Regions from separate parts of the Bradyrhizobium sp. AZCC 1693 genome, predicted to be linked through region 2. Evidence: predicted binding sites of a transcription regulator. Region 2 holds the regulator's gene; the other holds the start of a gene.
The links. The regulator PhoB, encoded in region 2, activates phosphate uptake and scavenging genes when phosphate is short. The targets are predictions, from matches to a motif close to TGTCATNNANCTGTCAT.

Region 1 (7,685 bases), 3.8 Mb from region 2:
TACCTGTTCGAGGTCAAGAAGCCTTCGGAATCCAAGGGGCCGTGGGACTATTACAAGCTGGTCGGAACCACCCCGGGCGACCAGGCCTTCCGGCCGCTTTCGGAAAGCGCCTGTCCGCTGGTAAAGAAGTAACAACGATGGCCCGCCGGCGCCGCGCCGGCGGGCCTCCTCTCGCGTCCCCACGCGATTCCGCGTCTTAAACGAGATTGAGTGCGAAACCGATGCAAGCTCTTTACGCCCAGCTTTTGGTGGGACTGATCAACGGATCGTTCTACGCGCTGCTCAGTCTCGGGCTCGCCGTGATCTTCGGCATGCTCAACATCATCAATTTCGCCCATGGCGCGCTCTACATGATGGGCGCGTTCTGCGCGTATTTCCTGCTGAACCTCACCGGCATCGGCTACTGGTGGGCGTTACTCGTCGCTCCCATCGTGGTCGGCATCTTCGGCATGATCCTCGAGCGGACCATGCTGCAATGGCTGGCCGGCCTCGACCACCTCTATGGTCTGTTGCTGACCTTCGGCATCGCGCTGATCGTGCAGGGCGTGTTCCAGAACTATTTCGGCTCGTCCGGGCTGCCCTATGCGATTCCCGATTACCCACAGATCGGCGAATGGCGCGGGCTGCAGGGCGGCATGAATCTCGGCTTCATGTTCCTCCCGGTCTACCGTGGCTGGGTCGTCATCTTCTCGCTCGTGGTCTGCATCGCGACCTGGTACCTGATCGAAAAGACGCGGCTTGGGGCTTACCTGCGCGCCGCGACCGAAAATCCGACCCTGGTGCGCGCGTTCGGCATCAACGTGCCCAGGATGATCACGCTGACTTACGGGCTCGGCGTCGGCCTGGCCGCGTTGGCCGGCGTGTTGTCGGCGCCGATCAACCAGGTGCGGCCGCTGATGGGCGCCGATCTGATCATCGTCGTGTTCGCGGTGGTGGTGATCGGCGGCATGGGATCGATCATGGGATCGATCATCACCGGATTTGCGCTCGGCGTGATCGAAGGACTGACCAAGTATTTTTATCCCGAGGCTTCCAACACCGTGGTGTTTGTCCTGATGGTGCTGGTGTTACTGGTGAAGCCAACGGGACTGACCGGACGGGCGGCCTGACATGAGCGCATTGACTGACGACACACTGCCGTTAACGCCGCGCGCGATGCGCGACGAAATGATCGTATTCGCGGCGATGGCGGTGCTGCTGGGGCTTGTGCCACTGACCGGCATCTACCCGTTCTTCGTGATGCAGGCCCTGTGCTTCGCGCTGCTCGCCTGCGCGTTCAACCTGCTGATCGGCTATGGCGGCCTGCTGTCGTTCGGCCACGCGATGTTTCTGGGCACCGCGGGCTACTGCACGGCGCATGCGCTCAAGGTGTGGGGTCTGTCGCCAGAACTCGGAATTCTGGTCGGCGTCGCCGGCGCCGCCGCGCTCTCCGTCGTCACCGGCTTCATCTCGATCCGCCGGCAGGGCATCTACTTCTCGATGATCACGCTGGCGCTGTCGCAGTTGCTTTACTTCATCTACCTGCAGGCGCCGTTCACCCATGGCGAAGACGGCATTCAGGGCATTCCGCAGGGCTACCTGTTCGGCATCTTCAATCTCGCCAGGCCGACGGTGCTTTACTACGTCGTGCTGGCCGGTTTCCTCGGCGGTTTTCTGCTGATCTACCGCACCATCAACTCGCCGTTCGGCGAGGTCTTGAAGGCGATCCGCGAGAATGAGCCGCGCGCGATCTCGCTGGGCTACAAGACCGACCAGTACAAGCTGCTCGCTTTCATCCTGTCCGGCACGCTCGCGGGCTTTGCCGGTTCGCTAAAGGTGTTTGTGGCACAAAATGCTTCGCTGACCGACGTGCACTGGACGATGTCGGGTGAAATCGTGCTAATGACGCTGGTCGGCGGCCTCGGCACCATCTTTGGCCCTGTTGTCGGCGCCTTCGTCATCATCGCCATGCAGCAATATCTGGCCGGGTTCGGCCAGTGGGTGACGGTGATCCAGGGCGTCATCTTCGTCGCCTGCGTGCTGACCTTCCGCCGTGGCGTGATCGGCGAGATCGCGCATTATTTGCGCCGATCCCTGTAAAAAGGCCGGTTTTGGCGCAGTTTTCGGCTTCACAAAGCGGTGGATGACCCGGTTCCCGAGTCGCCTCGTGGCGCGTTTTTCCCTCGAATGGTCTATGACAGCTTTGTGACAGGCCGCCTGGGCGGCCGTTTCTGAACGACGGAAAAATGCCCATGCTGCGCTGGTTTCGTGCCTTTTTGCCCAAGGAGGAGCGTTTTTTTGACCTGTTTGCTCGCCACGCCCAGACGGTCGTGCAGGGGGCGCTGGCGCTTCAGGACATGCTGCGCGGCGGCGACGAAACGCCGGTGTTCTGCCAGCGCGTCAACCAGTTCGAAAATGACGCCGACGGCATTACCCGCGAGGTGCTGACCGCGGTCCGCCGCACTTTCATTACCCCGTTCGACCGCGGTGACATCAAGAACCTGATCACGTCGATGGACGACGCGATCGACCAGATGCAGCAGACCGCAAAGGCGGTGGTGCTGTTCGAGGTCCGCACTTTCGAGCCGCCGATGCGCGAGATCGGGACCCTGCTGGTCGAGTGCGCCAATCTGGTCGGTCGCGCGCTGCCGCTGATGCAGTCGATCGGAAACAATGTCGCGATGCTGAGCGCCATTACCGAGGAGATCGGAAAGCTGGAGGGCCGCATCGACGATCTCCACGATATCGGATTGAAGGAACTGTTTCTCAAACATCGCAGCGGCAACACGATGGATTTCGTGGTGGGGGCCGAGATCTACAAGCATCTTGAGAAAGTGTCCGATCGTTTCGATGACGTCGCCAATGAGATCAACTCCATCGTGATCGAACAGGTCTGAGCATGATCCGGAAAAGTGGATACCGGTTTTCCGACAAGATCATGCTCAAGCAAGTGATATAGGGCAGGGCCATCACGTGGATGCCACCCTGGGTCTTCCGATTCTGGTCTTCTTGATCGCGGTCGCGCTGCTGTTCGACTTCCTCAACGGGCTGCACGACGCCGCCAATTCGATCGCAACGATCGTGTCGACGCGCGTGCTGCGCCCGCAATATGCGGTGATCTGGGCCGCCTTCTTCAATTTCATCGCCTTCCTGGTGTTCGGGCTCCACGTCGCCAATACGATCGGCACCGGCATCATCGAGCCGAGCGTGGTCGATGCCACCGTGATCTTCGCGGCACTTGTGGGCGCCATCGTCTGGAACCTGATCACCTGGGCGCTCGGGATTCCCTCGTCCAGTTCGCATGCGCTGATCGGCGGGCTGGTAGGGGCGGGGATCGCAAAAGCCGGAATTTCGGCCGCAGTCTGGACCGGCCTGACCAAGACGCTGCTTGCCATCGTGCTGTCGCCGCTGGTCGGGTTTCTGCTGGCACTGATGCTGGTCGCGATCGTGTCCTGGCTCTCGGTACGTTCGACGCCGTTTGCGGTCGACCGCGCTTTCCGCATCTTGCAATTCGTCTCAGCGTCGCTCTATTCGCTCGGCCATGGCGGCAATGACGCGCAAAAGACCATGGGCATCATCGCGGTGCTGCTGTATTCGCAGGGGCACCTCGGCGCGGATTTTAACATCCCGTTCTGGGTCGTGATCTCCTGCCAGGCGGCCATGGGCCTCGGCACGTTGATGGGCGGCTGGCGCATCGTCCGCACCATGGGGCTGCGGATCACGAAGTTGACGCCGATGCAGGGCTTTTGCGCCGAAACCGGCGGAGCGGCGACCCTGTTCATGGCGACCTATCTTGGGGTTCCCGTCTCCACGACCCACACCATTACCGGCGCCATCGTCGGCGTCGGCGCAGCTCGGCGCGTCTCGGCAGTGCGCTGGAACGTGGCGAGTTCGATCGTCTATGCCTGGGTGATCACCATTCCGGCTTCCGCAATCGTGGCGGCGCTGACCTATTGGGCGGCACTGTTGCTGCGCTGATCAGGTGACAAGCTTGAGCCCGACGATGCCGGCCACGATCAGCCCGATGCAGGCGAGGCGGGCGACGGTGGCGGGGTCACCAAATAGCGCGATGCCCAGGATAGCCGTTCCGACCGCGCCGATACCGGTCCACACCGCGTAAGCGGTTCCGATCGGCAGCGCTTTCAAGGCCAGACCGAGCAGGAGGATGCTGCCTGCCATGCAGGCGAGCGTCAGGACGGATGGAACGAGCCGTGTGAAACCCTCAGTATATTTGAGGCCGATCGCCCAGCCCACTTCCATGAGGCCGGCGACGAACAACACGATCCAGGCCATCACGACCCTCCGAACCAGGCAGGGTCGTCCCCGCGGATGAGCTGTGAATTGGAAGGCCGTCCTTCCGCTGCCGATATGGGACTGGTGAGCTGCCTCCGCAACCACCAAATGAGGCTTGATTAGCCCGGTTTTCCCTGCCAAACGCTCGAGCCTCATGTCCGACATTGCCGTCACCGCCGACTCGCCGTCCCGCTCGCCGCTCTCAGATGAAGTGGCGCGGCGGCGCACGTTTGCGATCATCTCTCACCCGGACGCCGGCAAGACCACGCTGACCGAAAAGCTCCTGCTGTTCGGCGGCGCCATCAATCTGGCAGGACAGGTCAAGGCCAAAGGCGAGCGGCGCAATACCCGTTCCGACTGGATGAAGATCGAGCGCGAGCGCGGCATCTCCGTCGTGACCTCCGTGATGACGTTCGAATTCGAGGGGCTCGTCTTTAACCTGCTGGACACGCCGGGCCACGAGGACTTTTCCGAAGACACCTACCGCACGCTGACCGCGGTCGATTCCGCCGTGATGGTGATCGACGCCGCCAAGGGCATCGAGGCGCGGACGCGAAAGTTGTTCGAGGTGTGCCGGCTGCGCGACATTCCGATTATCACCTTCATCAACAAGATGGACCGCGAGAGCCGCGATACTTTCGATCTGCTGGACGAGATCGAAAAGACGCTGGCGCTCGATACTACGCCGATGACCTGGCCGGTCGGCCGGGGGCGCGATTTCCTCGGCACCTACGACGTGGTCAATGGCGGCGTGCGCCTGCTCGAAGGCGGCGGCGCCAAGACCGGCGCGACCGAGCAGATCGACATCGCCGATCTCGCAGGCCGCAATGCCAATCTCGACGTCGCCGAGATCAAGGATGAACTCGCGCTGGTCTCGGAAGCCTGCAAGCCGTTCGAGCTGGAGGCGTTTCGCGAGGGCCATCTGACGCCGGTCTATTTCGGCAGCGCGCTGCGCAATTTTGGCGTCGGCGACTTGCTGGAAGGTCTCGGCAAGTTCGCGCCTGCGCCGCGCGCGCAGGATTCGAACCTGCGCAAGGTCGAAGCGGCCGAGCCGCGCATGAGCGCCTTCGTGTTCAAGATCCAGGCTAACATGGATCCGAACCACCGCGACCGCATCGCCTTTGCGCGGCTTTGCTCCGGCAAGCTGAGCCGCGGCATGAAGGCGAAGCTGGTGCGCACCGGCAAGAACATGAGCCTGTCGAGCCCGCAATTCTTCTTCGCCCAGGACCGTTCGGTGGCGGACGAGGCGTTCGCCGGTGACGTCGTCGGCATTCCCAACCACGGTACTTTACGGATCGGCGATACGCTGACCGAAGGCGAAGACATCACCTTCGTCGGCGTTCCCAGTTTTGCGCCGGAAATCGTCCGCCGCGTGCGCCTGACGGACGCGATGAAGGCCAAGAAGCTGAAAGAGGCGCTGCAGCAGATGTCGGAAGAGGGCGTGGTGCAGGTGTTCCGGCCGCGCGATGGCGCGCCGGCGCTGGTCGGCGTCGTCGGGCCGCTGCAGCTCGACGTGCTGAAGGCGCGGCTCGATGCCGAATATTCGCTGCCGGTGGAATTCGAGATTTCAGAATTCCAGCTCGCGCGCTGGGTCTCATCCGACGACCGCAAGAAGTTGGAGGCTTTCATCGCGGCCAACGGCTCCGGCATCGCCGATGACGTCGATGGCGATCCGGTGTTCATGGCCAAGAACGAGTTTTATCTCGGCTACACCCGCGAGCGGGCCGAGGGCATTACCTTCTCCAACGTCAAGGACGTGAAGAAGAAAGCGTAGTCGGATTCGCTTTTTCGCGCCAACCCCCGGCGTCGTCCTCCGCGAAAGCGGGGGACCCAGTACGCCGCGGCCTCTCCGTAAATCACTTACCGTCTCTGGAATACTGGATCGCCCGCCGGAGCCTGTCATCGGGCGCGCATTCGCGCGACCCGTTGGCGGGCGACGACGGGTGAGGCTTTGGCCAAGCGAGAAGGCCCTGATTGCGGAACTATCCCGCCATGAACGCAGGGATGTGAACGCCATCGGCCTTGATGCGGACCAATAGGCGCATCAGCTTAATCGGGTCGCCCGTGAGGACCCGGCTGCATGTTTCGACCAGCCATCGTCTGCCTGACCGTTATGTTCGTCGGGATGAGCCCCGCCAATGCCCAGTCGCGGCGGCAGATCGACGCGACGCCGTTTTCGCATGCGCCCTGCAGCGTGCTCGACGGCCAGCCGTGCACGCCCTCATTTTGCAGCGTGTTCAACGACGGACCGTGCATTCCCGAGATTGATTACCCGTACGGCCAGAACCTGCAACTCACGATCGAAAGCGTACCGCCGCAGGACCAGGCCGCGAAATACCGCAAGCCGGACCACGATCTCGATACGATCGGCGACCTGTTCGCGGCGCTGCGGTCCTGCTGGTCGCCACCGCCTTCCGACCTCGCACGGCCGGGCATGCAGATGTCGGTTCGCTTCAGCTTCAAGCGCTCGGGCGAGATCATCGCTACCCCGCGCGTGACCTATGCCACGGCCGGCGCCCCGGCAGATACCCGCGCTGCCTATCTGAAAGCGATCAACACCTCGCTCGCAGGCTGCACGCCGCTCAGGTTCACGTCCGGACTGGGCGGTGCGCTGGCCGGGCGGCCGATCGCCATCCGCTACGTCGACAACCGCGATTCGGCAAAGCAGGCGGAGAAGCCGTGACGACGTCCGCATGACGCATTGCGCACCAAGCCCCTAAAATGATACGCGATTGATCAGAACCAGCCGCGTAGGCAACGGGAGGACGTCATGGGACTGCTGGTGTTGATCCTCGGCCTGATCGTGTTCTTCGGCGTCCACACGCTCACTACCCAGCGCAAGCTGCGCGCGCAGGTCATCGCCGTGACGGGCGAGGGCGGTTACAAGATCGGCTATGCGCTGGCCTCGTTCGCCGGGCTTGCGTTGATCATCTGGGGCTTTGCCCATTATCGCGCAGCCGGCATGTGGCCCATTTGGGAGCCGCCGACCTTCCTCAAGCATATCGCCGTGGCCCTGATGCTGCCCGCGGTCATCATGGTGGTCGCTTCCTACATCCGCGGCCGGATCTATACGACGCTGAAGCATCCGATGCTGACGGGCATCAAGCTGTGGGCGGCGGCGCATCTGCTCGCCAACGGCGATCTCGGCTCGATCATCCTGTTCGGCTCGTTTCTGGCATGGGCGGTCTATGACCGCATCTCGCTCAAACATCGTTCCGACGCCGGCGCGCCGCCGATCCCCGTCGGTGGTCCCGGCAACGATTTGATCGCGATCGCGGTCGGCGTCGTCGCCTATCTGGCGCTCGCATTCGCGTTCCACCCGGTCGTGATCGGCGTCCCCGTGGTTGGAGCCTAGCATGTCGGTTCAGTCTGCCATCAAGCGCAAAACGGCGCCGGATATCCGCGCGCGCAAG
Region 2 (7,685 bases):
CACAAGGATGCGACCGACAAGGCGGCGTCTCAGGAAGCCGTCAAGTTCTTCAAATGGGCGTTCGAGAAGGGCGACAAGATGGCCGAAGAGCTCGACTACATCCCGATGCCGGACTCGGTCGTCAAGCAGATCGAGAAGACCTGGTCGGCCGAGATCAAGAGCTGAGGTCTCCTGTCCCGGACGCGGTGCAGCGCCCTTTGCGCTGCGCCGCAGAGCCGGGACCCACGCGTCTCAAGAACGCGTCACTCGACAATTGGGCCCCGGCTTAGCAACGCATCGCTACGCGCTGCGTCGCATCCGGGGCACGAGACGGATCGAGCAAGATCGAGTAGAAGTACAGGGGACTAGCGTGGCGGAAATGGCGGTTGAAAGCGACGTAATGGAAGCTGCCGGACCCTACGATCGCGCGAGGGCTCTCAGCGCGTTCAAGCTCGGCGACGTCACCTTCTACTGGATCACGCGCGCCTGCGCGATCTCGGTTCTGCTCATCCTCGGCGGCATCATCCTTTCGCTCATCGTCGGCGCCTGGCCTGCGATCAGGGAATACGGCGCGGCCTTCCTGTGGACGCAGCGCTGGGCGCCGTCGGCCGATCCGCCGGTACTGGGTGCGCTCGGCCCGATCTACGGCACGCTGATCACCTCCGTGATCGCGATGATGATCGCGATCCCCGTCGGCCTCGGCATCGCGGTGTTTTTGACCGAGATCTGCCCGCTCTGGCTGCGCCGCCCGATCGGCCTTGCGGTCGAGCTGCTCGCCGGCATCCCCTCGATCATCTACGGCATGTGGGGCTTCTTCGTGCTCGGGCCGTTCCTGGCCAACACCTTCCAGCCGTTCATGATCAGCGTGTTCGACGGCGTTCCGGTGCTGGGCACAATCTTCGCCGGTCCCCCGTCCTATCTCAGCCTGTTCAACGCGTCGCTGATCCTGGCGATCATGGTGCTGCCCTTCATCACCTCGATCTCGGTCGACGTGTTCAAGACGGTGCCGCCGGTTTTGAAGGAAGCCGCCTATGGCGTCGGCTGCACCACCTGGGAAGTCGTCCGCAACGTCGTCATTCCCTACACCCGGGTCGGCGTGATCGGCGGCATTATGCTGGCGCTCGGCCGCGCGCTCGGCGAGACCATGGCGGTGACCTTCATCATCGGCAATTCGTTCAAGATCCAGTCCTCGATCTTCGCGCCGGGCACCACGATCTCGGCCGCCATCGCTTCCGAGTTCGCCGAAAGCGATGGCCTGCATCAGTCCGGCCTGATCCTGCTTGGGCTACTGCTGTTCGTGCTGACGTTCTTCGTGCTCGCCGCGGCGCGGCTGATGCTGCTGCGGCTGGAAAAGAAGGCGGGGAACTGACATGAACCCGATCTACGCCTCCCGCCGCCGCTTCGACACCATCATCCGCGCGCTGTGCGTCGGCGCCGCTTTGTTCGGCGTGACATGGCTCGCGCTGATCCTGTTCACGCTGTTCTACAACGGCCTTTCCGGCGTCAACCTCGCCGTCTTCACCCAGGATACGCCGCCGCCCGGATCGACCGAGGGCGGGCTTCGGAACGCCATCATCGGCTCGATCATGATGACCGTGATCGGGGTGGGCATCGGCGCGCCGCTCGGCCTGTTCGCCGGCACGTATCTCGCCGAATACGGCAAGCACGACAAGCTGACCTCGGTGATCCGCTTCATCAACGATATTCTTCTCAGCGCGCCCTCGATCATCATCGGCCTGTTCATCTACGGCGCCATCGTGGTGCCGATGGGCGGGTTCTCGGCCTTCGCCGGCTGTCTGGCGCTGGCCGTGATCGTGATCCCCGTGGTGGTCCGCACCACCGAGGACATGCTGGGACTGGTGCCCAACCCGTTGCGCGAAGCGGCCTCCGCGCTCGGCCTGCCGCGTTCGCTGGTGATCCGGCGGATCGCCTATCGTGCCGCGCGGTCGGGCCTGATCACCGGCGTGCTGCTGGCCACCGCCCGAGTCGCCGGCGAGACCGCGCCGTTGCTGTTCACCGCGCTGTCCAACCAGTTCTTCAGCCTGAACATGACCAAGACGATGGCGAACCTGCCCGTCACCATCAACAACTTCGTGCAGAGCCCCTATGTCTACTGGAAGCAGCTCGCCTGGAGCGGGGCCTTGCTGATCACGCTCACCGTACTTGCCCTGAATATTGGCGCGCGCATTCTCGGCGCCGAGAGGACATCCAAATGACCGATCTCTCCGTATCCGTGAGTTCCGCGAGCGGGCCCGTTCCGCAGGTGGCGCTGCCCGAGGCTGCGCCCAAGGTGACCGCGCGCGGCCTGAACTTCTACTATGGCGAGCACCATGCGCTGAAGAACATCAACCTGACGCTCGGCACAAACCGCGTCACCGCCTTCATCGGCCCGTCCGGCTGCGGCAAATCCACGCTGCTGCGGATCTTCAACCGGATGTACGATCTCTACCCCGGCCAGAAGGCGACCGGTCAATTGATGCTCGACCAGACCAACATCCTCGACCCCAAGCTCGACCTCAATCTGCTGCGGGCCCGCGTCGGCATGGTGTTCCAGAAGCCGACGCCGTTCCCGATGACGATCTACGAAAACATCGCCTTCGGTATCCGCCTCTACGAAAAGATCTCCAAGTCCGAGATGGACGGCCGGGTCGAGAAGGCGCTGCGCGGCGGCGCGCTGTGGAACGAGGTCAAGGACAAGCTGAATGCAAGCGGCCTGTCGCTGTCCGGCGGCCAGCAGCAGCGGCTCTGCATCGCCCGCACGGTTGCGGTACGGCCCGAGGTGATCCTGTTCGACGAGCCGTGCTCGGCGCTGGATCCGATCTCGACCGCCAAGATCGAGGAGCTGATCCAGGAACTGGCGGAGGACTACACCATCGCGATCGTCACCCATAACATGCAGCAGGCGGCCCGCGTCTCCGACAAGACCGCCTTCATGTATCTCGGTGAACTGATCGAGTTCGACGACACCAGCAAGATTTTCACCTCGCCCGGCGATCGCCGCACGCAGGACTACATCACCGGCCGTTTTGGTTGAGGAGATAACACATGGGTTCTGAACACACCGCCAAGGCGTTCGACAGCGATCTCCAGGAACTGACCCGTCTCGTCGCCGAGATGGGTGGCCTGTCGGAGCGCATGATCACCGAATCCGTCGACGCGCTGGTCCGTCGCGACGTAGCGCTTGGCAAGCGCGTCGTCGCCGCCGACGTCGAGATCGACCGCCTGCAGCATCTGATCGAGGAACGCGCGGTGCTGACCATCGCCCGCCGCCAGCCGATGGCGATCGACCTGCGCGAAATCGTCGGCGCCATGCGGGTCGCCACCGATCTGGAACGGATCGGCGACCTCGCCAAGAACATGGGCAAGCGCGTCGCGGCGCTGGAGAACGATTTCCAGCCGCTCAAGCTGATGCGCGGCCTCGAACACATGACCGACCTGGTGCTGTCGCAGGTCAAGTCGGTGCTGGACGCCTATGCGGCGCACGATCTGCCGGCGGCGATGGCGGTGTGGAAGGGCGACGAGGAAGTCGACGCCATCTGCACCTCGCTGTTCCGCGAACTCCTGACCTACATGATGGAAGATCCGCGCAACATCTCGTTCTGTATTCATTTGATGTTCTGCGCCAAGAACATCGAGCGGATCGGCGATCACGCCACCAACATCGCCGAAACCGTGTTCTACATGATCGAGGGTCAGCAGATGCTCGACGAGCGCCCGAAGGGCGACATGACGACGTTTGCCACCACCGTACCGAACACTTGAGGACAGCAGAATGAGCGCGCGCATTATGGTGGTCGAGGACGAGGAAGCGCTGACCACGCTGTTGCGCTACAACCTCGACGCCGAAGGCTATGAGGTCGAAACCGTCGGCCGCGGCGACGATGCGGATACGCGGCTGAAGGAGCGCGTGCCCGATCTCGTCGTGCTCGACTGGATGCTGCCGGGGCTGTCCGGCATCGAGCTCTGCCGCCGCCTGCGCGCCCGGCCGGAGACCAAGCAATTGCCGATCATCATGCTCACGGCACGCGGCGAGGAGAGCGAGCGGGTGCGGGGCCTGGCGACCGGCGCCGACGATTACATCGTAAAACCGTTCTCGGTGCCGGAACTGCTGGCGCGGGTGAAGGGCCTGTTGCGGCGCGCAAGCCCCGAGCGGCTCGCCACGGTGCTCACCTATGGCGACATCGAACTGGATCGCGAGAAACGCCGCGTCGCGCGTTCGGGCCGCCAGATCGATCTCGGCCCGACCGAGTACCGCTTGCTGGAATTTTTCCTCGAACATCCCGGCCGCGTCTTCAGCCGCGAGCAATTGCTCGACAGCGTCTGGGGCCGCGACATCTATATCGACGAGCGCACCGTCGACGTCCATATCGGCCGTCTGCGCAAACTGCTCAATCCCGGCCGCGAGCAGGACCCGATCCGCACCGTGCGCGGCGCGGGTTATGCGCTGGATGACCGGTTTGCGAAGGTGGAGCCGTAAGGCTCCAGCGCGTCACCCGCACTCCATCGTCGTCCCCGCGAACGCGGGGACCCATAACCACAAATCTCGATTGTTGAAATGCGCTGGAGCCCCAGCGTGACATAACCACGAACGCCTGTGGTTATGGGTCCCTGCGTTCGCAGGGACGACAACTGCTGCCGCGTGCCCTTACCTTGTCTGCTTCGGCGCCTGCCGCCGCCGGTCGGCGGCGGGCTGATAGGCGATGCGCGAGTGGTGCGCGCAATAGGGCAGGCCGGTAAGCGCCCTGCCGCCGCAGAAGAAGAATTCCGGGCTCGAGGGATCGCCGACCGGCCAGTGGCAGGTCGCCTCGTTCAGTTCGAGCAGCGACAGCCGCTGGCTCATCGGCACCACGTTGTCGAAGGCGATCGGATCCGGCTCCATCTCGACCTCGAAGGCGTGCGCAAGCGCGGTGTTGCCGCGCGAGACCGGGCGCGACACCCGCATCATCTGTTGCGCCGGGCGCGCCTTGCGCTGCCGCGGGGCCGCCGAGGAGGGGCTCTTGGCGCGGCCGGACAGGCCCAGCCGGTGCACTTTGCCGATCACAGCGTTTCGCGTCACATTTCCGAGTTCCGCGGCGATCTGGCTGGCCGATAATCCGGCTTCCCAGAGCTTTTTCAGTTGCTCGACGCGATCGTCGGACCAGGTCAATACCGTCATCGCATTCTTCCCTTCGCATCGCGCCGGCCAATCAGGGGCAGCGCTGGCGACGTCATTCGTCTCAAAAATCCCTGCGGTCAGAATCCCTTAGCCCTCGCCGGGCGCGAAAACCGCGCCCGAACGTTTACGCCGTACAAAATGGACTCTAGGGATCAGAACTGCCGCACGAGATGTCGTACCCGACAGCCCAAACGCTACAATATGGCGTGACTCGGGCGCAAGAGTCCGGGCCCGCGCGTCCACATGTTCCGACATCTAGGCATTGCACTGCGTGTTTTCCACCACACCGCAATCTTACGGATTTCCTTAATCTTGCGGTGCAGGAAAGGCGGCTTCGTGGCGTGTTGACAGCGCCCCCCGCCCACATAGAATACCTCGCACGTGCCGCCCTTAAGAGGCGGCACGTTTCGTTTTCGCAAGACCGGCCGTTGCCGCGTTCGCGCCAATGCACGCGTGTGCTCCGCGGCAGGTCTTACCTTCAGTGCAAACCTTTTGTGATCGCCATGACCAATAGCGCCACGTCGCATCTGCTCCCCGTCTTTGCCAGGGTCGATCTCGGCTTCGAAAGCGGCGAGGGCTGCTGGCTGACCGCGACCAATGGCGAGCGCTATCTCGACTTCACCTCGGGCGTCGCGGTCAATGCGCTGGGTCACTGCCATCCGCATCTGATCAAGGCGCTGCAGGAACAGTCGACAAAACTCTGGCACATGTCGAACCTGTTCAAGAGCCCGGATGGCGAGAAGCTTGCCGCGCGGTTGTGCGAACAGAGCTTTGCCGACCTCGTGTTCTTCTGCAATTCCGGTGCGGAAGCGATGGAAGGCGTGATCAAGGTCGTGCGCCGCTATCAATTCTCCAAGGGTCATCCCGAACGCTATCGGCTCATCACCTTCGAGGGCGCGTTCCACGGCCGCACGCTCGGCACGCTCGCCGCAACCGGCTCCGCCAAATATCTCGAAGGTTTTGGGCCGCCGATGGACGGCTTTGACCAGGTGCCGCACGGCGATCTCGAAGCGGTGAAGAAGGCGATCGGGCCGCACACCGCGGGCATTCTGATCGAGCCGGTGCAGGGCGAGGGCGGTGTGCGCTCGGCGCCGCAATCCTTCTTCAAGGCGCTGCGCCAGCTCTGCGACGAGCACGGCCTGCTGCTGGCGTTCGACGAGGTGCAGACCGGCATGGGCCGCACCGGCGATCTCTTCGCCTACAAGCGCGTCGGCGTGACGCCGGATGTGATGTCGCTGGCGAAAGCGCTCGGCGGCGGCTTTCCGATCGGCGCAGTGCTTGCCACCGCGGAAGCCGCTTCCGGCATGACGCCGGGCTCGCACGGCTCGACCTTTGGCGGCAATCCGCTGGCGATCGCGGCCGCCAATGCTGTACTCGACGTGATGTTGAAGCCCGGCTTCTTCGATCACGTGCAGAAGATGTCGCTGCTGCTGAAGCAGAAACTGGCCTCCGTGGTCGATCGTTATCCCGCCGTGCTCTCGGAAGTGCGCGGCGAGGGACTCCTGGTGGGCGTCAAGGCCGTGGTGCCGTCGGGCGACCTCGTCAATGCACTGCGCGGCGAGAAATTGCTCACCGTCGGCGCCGGCGACAATGTGGTGCGGTTCCTGGCGCCGTTGATCGTGACCGAGGCCGAGATCGACGAGTCCGTTCAGATGCTCGAGCGCGCCTGCGTCGCGCTGTCGGGTAATCAGTTGAAGAAGGCGGCAGGGTGATGAGCAAGTCCGTCCGTCATTTCCTCGACATCAGCGAACTGCCGCCAACGGAGTTGCGCAACATGCTGGCCTTGGGTGCCGACATGAAGGCGAAGCTCAAGGCGCAAGAAAAACTTGGTGAAAAGGGCAGGAAGCCGCTCGAAGGCAAGACGCTGGCAATGATCTTCGAACGTCCGTCGACCCGCACGCGGGTGTCGTTCGACGTCGGCATGCGCCAGCTCGGCGGCGAGTCCATCATGCTGACCGGCGCCGAGATGCAGCTCGGCCGCGGCGAGACCATCGCCGATACCGCGCGCGTGCTGTCGCGCTATGTCGATGCGATCATGATCCGCATCCTCAATCACGACGCGCTTTTGGAATTGGCCGCGCACGCCACCGTGCCCGTGATCAACGGGCTGACGCGGCGCTCGCATCCCTGCCAGGTGATGGCCGACTTGATGACCTTCGAGGAGCATCGCGGGCCGATCGAGGGCAAGACCGTGGCCTGGACCGGCGACGACAACAACGTGCTGGCGTCATGGGCGCACGCGGCCGAGCGTTTCAAGTTCCAGCTCAATGTCGCGACCCCGCCGCAGCTCGCGCCTAACAAGGCGATGAAGGACTGGATCAAGGCGACGCAAGCGCCCATCGTGCTCGGCAACGATCCCGAGGCTGCCGTCCGCGGCGCCGATTGCGTCGTCACGGACACCTGGGTTTCGATGGGCGACAAGGACGGCGAGCATCGCCACAACGTGCTCAAGCCCTATCAGGTCAACGAGAAGCTGATGTCGCTGGCCAAGCCGGACGCGATCTTCATGCACTGCCTGCCCGCGCATCGCGGCGAGGAGGTCACCGACGAG

Region 1: the regulator PhoB is predicted to act here: its motif matches at 2,174-2,190, upstream of V1293_RS02850 (DUF47 domain-containing protein).

What each region holds. Positions count from the first base shown of each region.
Region 1 covers NZ_JAZHSD010000001.1:583,740-591,424, forward strand. Annotated here, with positions in the region: gene V1293_RS02835 (ABC transporter substrate-binding protein) at 1-132, shown strand, start outside; gene V1293_RS02840 (branched-chain amino acid ABC transporter permease) at 222-1,109, shown strand; gene V1293_RS02845 (branched-chain amino acid ABC transporter permease) at 1,111-2,079, shown strand; gene V1293_RS02850 (DUF47 domain-containing protein) at 2,232-2,876, shown strand; gene V1293_RS02855 (inorganic phosphate transporter) at 2,953-3,957, shown strand; gene sugE (quaternary ammonium compound efflux SMR transporter SugE) at 3,958-4,272, opposite strand; gene V1293_RS02865 (peptide chain release factor 3) at 4,427-6,046, shown strand; gene V1293_RS02870 (hypothetical protein) at 6,353-6,955, shown strand; gene V1293_RS02875 (NnrU family protein) at 7,043-7,627, shown strand; gene panB (3-methyl-2-oxobutanoate hydroxymethyltransferase) at 7,629-7,685, shown strand, end outside.
Region 2 covers NZ_JAZHSD010000001.1:4,409,454-4,417,138, reverse strand. Annotated here, with positions in the region: gene pstS (phosphate ABC transporter substrate-binding protein PstS) at 1-165, shown strand, start outside; gene pstC (phosphate ABC transporter permease subunit PstC) at 359-1,348, shown strand; gene pstA (phosphate ABC transporter permease PstA) at 1,350-2,195, shown strand; gene pstB (phosphate ABC transporter ATP-binding protein PstB) at 2,192-3,013, shown strand; gene phoU (phosphate signaling complex protein PhoU) at 3,025-3,741, shown strand; gene phoB (phosphate regulon transcriptional regulator PhoB) at 3,752-4,456, shown strand; gene V1293_RS21125 (GcrA family cell cycle regulator) at 4,625-5,134, opposite strand; gene V1293_RS21120 (aspartate aminotransferase family protein) at 5,638-6,846, shown strand; gene argF (ornithine carbamoyltransferase) at 6,846-7,685, shown strand, end outside.